2 regions of the Exiguobacterium sp. s21 genome follow, and region 2 is predicted to be linked to the other one. Evidence: predicted binding sites of a transcription regulator. Region 2 holds the regulator's gene; the other holds the start of a gene.
The links. Region 2 encodes Rex, which represses fermentation and respiration genes when NADH is low (regulators of the CRP and FNR family bind a similar motif). Its sites were predicted from a motif close to TTGTGAAATATTTCACAA; they were not measured.
Positions count from the first base shown of each region.

Region 1: the regulator Rex is predicted to act here: its motif matches at 1,951-1,968, upstream of cydD (thiol reductant ABC exporter subunit CydD).

Region 1 is NZ_JACSLF010000003.1:158,967-162,389, forward strand. Features, by position in the region: gene cydC (thiol reductant ABC exporter subunit CydC) at 1-202, opposite strand, end outside; gene cydD (thiol reductant ABC exporter subunit CydD) at 199-1,923, opposite strand; gene KNP06_RS05400 (Crp/Fnr family transcriptional regulator) at 2,048-2,737, opposite strand; gene KNP06_RS05405 (glycoside hydrolase family 31 protein) at 2,867-3,423, opposite strand, start outside.
Region 2 is NZ_JACSLF010000009.1:8,430-11,852, forward strand. Features, by position in the region: gene KNP06_RS10745 (ABC-F family ATP-binding cassette domain-containing protein) at 1-1,576, opposite strand, end outside; gene KNP06_RS10750 (redox-sensing transcriptional repressor Rex) at 1,726-2,382, shown strand; gene KNP06_RS10755 (twin-arginine translocase TatA/TatE family subunit) at 2,382-2,600, shown strand; gene tatC (twin-arginine translocase subunit TatC) at 2,604-3,392, shown strand.

The DNA of each region.
Region 1 (3,423 bases), on a different contig from region 2:
TCACACCGAACAGTTTAATCAAAACGACGGGCACCATGAGCGCATACAGCGGCGGCACGAGCCCAGCCCGTGAGACGAGGTATCCGCTCGCCGCGAACAAAGCGACGGCTGCGATGCCAGCGACATAACCAAAGAAGACCGAGAGGATGATATCCTTTTTCTCTCGCATCATCCATTTCGTGATCGTCCAAAGGGAATTCATCCTCTCACCCCTTTCTGTAGCGTGAATAAGTCAGCGTATTGCGGAACGCTGAGCAGTTCGTCATGTGTGCCTTGGGCGACGAGACGCCCTTCGTCCATGAACCAAATCGCATCGGCTTGTTTGATCGTATGCAGACGATGCGCGACCGTGACGAGCGTTGACTCACGTGACAACTCATCGATTGAGCGCCGAACGACTTGTTCGGTCACTAAATCAAGTCCGGTCGTCGGTTCATCGAACAAGATGATGCCGGGACGTTTCAAGAAGGCCCGGGCCAAGGCGAGCCGCTGCCGTTCGCCTCCGGATAAGCCGTAACCCCCTTCACCGAGTTCGGTATGAAGACCGTTCGGCAACTGAGCGATGACATCGTTCAACCCGGCTGCCGTCGCCGCCTCGAGAATCTTCGCTTCGTCCGCCGCCTCACCGAGGGCGATATTATCGGCGACGGTGCCGGCGAACAAATACGGATTTTGTGAGATATAGCCAATCGTGTCATACCATGACGTATCGGTGTACGTCTCGAGCGGTTCACCGTCCACGAGGACACGTCCGCTGTCAGGTTTGACGAGCCCCGATAACACGTTCAAGACGGTTGTCTTCCCGGACCCGCTCGCCCCGACGAGCGCCACGTGGGCACCGGCAGGAATCACGCCGCTTAAAGGCTGGAGCGTGAAACGCCCCCCTTCATAGGCGAATGATGCTTCGTCGAGCTCGAGGTCGGGTGTCCGGCTCGTCAACGTCCGGTCGCCCCACTGCAGACGTTCATCCGGTGCGTCGAGCGCCTCGAAAATACGATCGGCCGCCCCCATGCTGCCGCGTCCGGTATGGAACGCACCGCCGAGGTCTTTGATGGCCAAATAGTATTCCGGAGCCAAGACGAGAATCAAAAAGCCGGAGAAGAACGTCAAGTTCTGCCAGACGACCATTTGCAGCGCCACTTCGAGCGCCACGACCCCTGTGCTGAGCATCGAGATGAACTCGAGCATGAGACCCGACAAGAACGCCGTCTTCAAGACGACCATCGTCGCGTCGCGGAAGTCGAGACTGCTCTTTTCAATCGCTTGCGCCTCACGCTCGGTCCGACCGTAGAGTTTCAATGTCGTCAATCCTTGCAACACGTCCAAGAACTTTCCGGAGAACTGGTTCATCTTCTCCATCTGTTGTTCGGATTTTTTCTGCGTCGCAATCCCGATGATAATGAAAAAGATTGGGATGAAGGGCGCCGTCACCATCATGATGACGCCCGAGATCCAATGTTGGCTGAAGACGACGACGAGAATGAGCAGCGGAATGATCGACGTTTGAATGACTTGCGGCCAATATTGGCTGAAGTAGGCGTCGACTTCATCGACCGCGTCCATGAAGACGCTGACTTTCTTTCCGGACTGGCCGGACAAAGATGTCTCGATCGGATTCGATGTATAACGGTCAAGCAACTGCAACCGGAGTGTCCGTTTCGCTTTCTCCGCTAGACTAGCTCCGATTCGTCCTGACATGTAGCCGAACAAAGCACGCGTGACGAGGGCGAGAATGAGCCAGCCGAGCGCCGGGATGATGCTTTCAAACGATGCATTTTTTAAAAAGACCTGGTCGACGATATCGACGATTAAATACGCCTGCGCCAAAATCGACAATCCGATCATCACCGCGGCGATGACGAGTCCGACGATATGGCGTTTTTCAGCTAAAGCGAGAGCTTGCAGTCGTTTCACTGCGTTCATCCTTTCTATACTATCCAAAACTTTTCTTTGTGAGGATTCTCACTAATTATAACTGATGCACACGACCATGGCGAACGCTTCGCTTAGCCAGACATGCAAAAGACGCCGCGTATATCACGTGGCGTCATACGGTCGACTGTTCAAAGTATTCGGGATGGCCAATCATCAATTCACGCGCATCGAAGTGAAGCACCTCTTCTTTTCGTAAGCGCGATAAGATGTTCGACACGGTCTCCCGTGACGTGCCGGATAAGCGTGAGATTTCAATCGTCGTGAACGGACACCGGACGCGAACCCCCTCTGCTTCCGGTTCCCCGAGGTCTTCAATCAAGTAATGGATCGTGTTGAGTACGCGTTCGGTCGCACTCGGAGTGATGATGTCCTGCACCCGTCGTTCGTGCAAGTCGAGAATCCGATTCATCTGTCCGACGATATGGAGTAACATCGACGCGTTCCGAGAGACGAGTTGTTCGAATCGGTCCGTCGGCATATAGATGACCTCGATATCGGTCAACGCCTCCGCCGAATGTTGATAATACGGTTCCGTCATCAAGCCGCGATACGGGAACAGTTGCTTCGGTTTCAAGTAGTCCGTATATTGATGGGTCGCCGTCTCGTTGTTGCGCTCGAGCTTCACGTAACCGCTGATTAAAAAGTAGACGCGCTCCCGAGGATCGCCTTCCATGAATAAGAGCTGTCCTTTCCGGTACGTTCGACAATAGACATGGGGCAACAGTGCCTCGAGCTCACGGGCGGTACATTTGGTGAATACATCGAGTTGCCGCAAGTCGTCTACGGTCCATTTCGGTTTCATGTTGAACCCTCCAATCTATCTTGCCTCTCCTTTTAGTATAGTTGGATTCAATTTGAAAACGCTTACAAAATCCAACGATTTTCTGACAAAAAAAGAGGGGCTTTCACCCTCTTCGTCACAGCACGTTATTCAGTCGAGCATCAACTCCATGATCGCATCTTGCAGGTCACGGTCGAGTTCAAGCGCGTGCAAATCGAACAGCCATGCCTCGAGCCGCGTCTTCGCTGCCGCCGATCGATACAACTTGTCTTTTAAATCATAAGAAATCTCGGCGCGGTCCAAGAAACGATACAAACGATCGAGCCGGTGATCGTTTGCCGTCAGTTCGACCGGGAGCGACACCGTCATCTCTTCATCAATCGGACCGAGTTCGAGGCGCAGTGTCTGGGTCTCTCGATTGTATTCACCAGAACCGGTCACACCTCGGAGGAGTAACGTGACGTTACGGTCAGACGGCAAGACGGTCCGGTCACCTGTAACGTGAATGTGGAGTTTCCGTTCCTCCCAATCAAGCGTGAACGTCGTCTCAGCGTAAGCACCCGTCTCATAGTCACGGTCCGACCCGTTGTCTTCATAGAGCGTGAACGTATTCGACGCGCCCGGGAAGACAAGAACTTCCAATTCGAACGGGTTATCCGTATCGTTACGGCCCGAGTAATGCCGTGCCATCGGGATGATGGCCCCTG
Region 2 (3,423 bases):
CGAGGTATTCGTCGATGCCGTTCGGTGTGATCTCTAAGACACGTGTCGCGAGCCGGTCGATGAAGTAACGGTCGTGCGATACGAACAAGATCGTGCCCGGATAGTCGACGAGGGCGTTCTCGAGAATCATCTTCGAGTCGAGGTCCAAGTGGTTCGTCGGCTCATCCAAGATGAGCAAGTTCGGCTGCTCGAGCTTCAGTTTCGCGAGCGTCAAGCGGGCCCGCTCTCCACCCGACAGTTCATGGACGCGCTTCATGACGTCGTCACCGCTGAATAGGAACTGTCCAAGCAGGCTCCGCACTTCTTGTTCGCGCATGAGCGGCCAGTCGTTCCAAATCTCGTCGATGACGCGGTTGGCATCCGACAAGTTCTGTTGTTCCTGGTCGTAGTAGCCGATCTCGACGCCGGTGCCGTAGCGGATGTCACCGGTGAGCGCCGGCTGTTGTTTCGTCAACACTTTCAAGAGCGTCGATTTGCCGACTCCGTTCGGACCGACGAGGGCGACCGATTCGCCACGCTGCAATTGGAAGCGGAGATGATGGGCGATCGGCTCCTCATAACCGATGGCGAGGTCGCTGCCGCTCAACACGTCGTTCCCGCTTTGGCGTTTGATTGAGAACGAGAGGACGGCACTGCGCTCGTCACCGTCCGGCGCTTCCATCCGGTCGACTTTTTCGAGACGCTTGCGGACACTCTGGGCCCGTTTCGTCGTCGTCGCCCGGGCGATGTTACGCTGGATGAAGTCCTGCATCTTGGCGATCTCTTCTTGTTGCGACTCGAACTGCTTCTTCTCTTGCTCGTAGATGGCGGCCTTCTGTTCGAGATACTTCGTATAGTTGCCGACGAAGCGACGGCTCCGATGGCGTGACAACTCATAAACGACCGAGACGACACGGTCGAGGAAGTAGCGGTCGTGGGAGACGATGAGGACGGCGCCTTTATAGCCACTCAAATACTTCTCGAGCCAGCCGAGCGTCTCGATGTCCAAGTGGTTCGTCGGCTCATCCAAGATGAGCAGGTCTGGACTTTGCAGGAGCATCTTCGCGAGGGCGAGACGTGTCCGTTGTCCACCGGAGAGCGTATCGATACGGCGCTCGAAGTCGTCCGGATAGAAGCGCATCCCGTGAAGCACAGAGCGGATCGTCGCCTCGTATTGATAGCCGCCGCGGTCTTTGAACGTATGTTGTTCTTCATCGTAAGACGACAGCAGGCGCTCATAGGCGGCCGGGTCGTTCAAGATGCACTCAGATCCCATGTCTTGTTCCATGCGGCGGAGCGTTTTTTCCTGTTCAATTAAGTCGGTGAAGACGGTGAGCATCTCGTTCCAAATCGTCTCGTTCGACTCTAACCCTGAGTCTTGGGCGAGATAACCGATCGTCACGTCTTTCGGTTTCATGATATCGCCCGAGTCATAGTTGTATTCCCCGGCGATGACTTTGAGCAATGTCGACTTGCCGGCACCGTTACGGCCGACAAGCGCGACGCGTTCGCCTTCTTGAATTTCGAGTTTGACGTTCTCTAAAATCGGCTCGACGCCGAATGATTTCGATAAGTTATTGACTTGCAGTAGGATCAAGTGAAAAAACCCCTTTCTCTCTATTTAGTATACTTTATTTCTTCCCCTTTTCAGGTATATTCATTGAGTGGTCATGTGAATTCGTTTACAATCAAGGTGTATGAAATTAGATTCGTTTGAAACGCGTCGTAAAAAGGAGGCTCTTTCCGTTGAGTCAAAACGAACCAAAGATTCCGCAAGCGACAGCCAAACGGTTGCCACTATACTATCGGTTTATCCAAAGCCTACATTCATCAGGAAAACAGCGTGTCTCTTCTGCTGAGCTGAGCGAGGCGGTCAAGGTCGATTCGGCCACGATCCGTCGCGATTTCTCGTACTTCGGTGCGCTCGGTAAAAAGGGATATGGCTATAACGTACAGTATCTGTTAGACTTTTTCCGTAAGACACTGAATCAGGACGAGATTACGAACGTCGCCTTGGTCGGGGTTGGTCATCTTGGGACAGCTTTCGTCAACTATAACTTCCTTAAAAACAATAACACACATATCGTCGTCGGGTTCGACGCAGACGAGACAAAAGTCGGCACGACGATGTCCGGTGTCCCGATTCATCACGTGGATGAGATGGAACAGATCATGAAACAAAACAAGATTGACGTCGCCATCTTAACGGTGCCGTCTAGCTATGCGCAGCCTGTCGCGGATGACTTGGTCCGCTTCGGCATCAAAGGCATCTTGAACTTCACTCCGGCCAGGCTTACTGTGCCGGACACGGTCCGCGTCCATCATATCGACTTGTCGATCGAACTCCAGTCGCTCATTTACTTTATGCAACACTATCCATCTGCTGAGGGGGTCCATCAATAATGGAATTACTATCATCGTTGCTCGTCGTCGGTATTCCTGGGGGAGCGAGTATCTTCATTATCGCCATCGTCGCGCTCATCATCTTCGGGCCGAAGAAATTGCCTGAATTCGGACGCGCCGCCGGACAAACGCTCCGTGAGTTCAAAAATGCCACAAACGGCATGATGAACGAACATGACGAGAAAGACAAGAAAGAAATTGAGAAGAAAGAGCAGTAAGCGATGAGCCATCAACCTGATCAAGAACGGGCACTGTCCGACCACTTGACAGAGCTGCGGAGACGACTGATGCTGTCGGCATTTGTCGTCTTTGCCTTCTTTTTGATTGCTTTGCCGAGTGTCAAATATGTGCTCACCTATCTCCAGGCCGACCTCGTCGAACGAGGGCTTGAATTGAACGCCTTTGGGGTCGCGGACCCGCTCATGATTTATTTGAACTTGGCGCTCGTCATCGGTCTCGTCGCGGCTGGTCCGTTTCTACTGTATCAACTGTGGGCGTTTGTCGCACCTGGTCTGCATCCGAACGAGCGGAAAGCGACGCTCGCCTATATTCCGATCATCTTTATCTTGTTCCTCGTCGGTTTGGCGTTTGCCTACTATTGGTTGTTCCCGCTCGTCCTCGATATCTCGACGGACCTCGGGCAAGACCTTGGTCTGACGCAAATCATCGGGGCGTCGAACTACTTCACGTTCTTGCTGCAACTGACCATCCCATTCGGACTGTTATTCCAGTTGCCGGTCGTGACGATGTTCTTGACGCGCATCGGTGTCGTGACGCCGTACTTCCTGTCATCGATTCGGAAGTACGCCTACTTCGCCTTGTTCGTCGTCGCGGCCTTTATCACGCCGCCGGATTTGACCTCGCACCTCATGGTGTCACTGCCGCTCTTCTTCTTGTATGAGATCAGCTTATCGATTTCACGTATCACGTACCGGGGCGTGCTCCGACGTGAGAAAGAGGCGATGGTGAAAGAACAGATGGATTTGATGAAACAAATGAATGAGAAGTAAGCGGGGCGACCTCGCATACACAAAAAGGCAC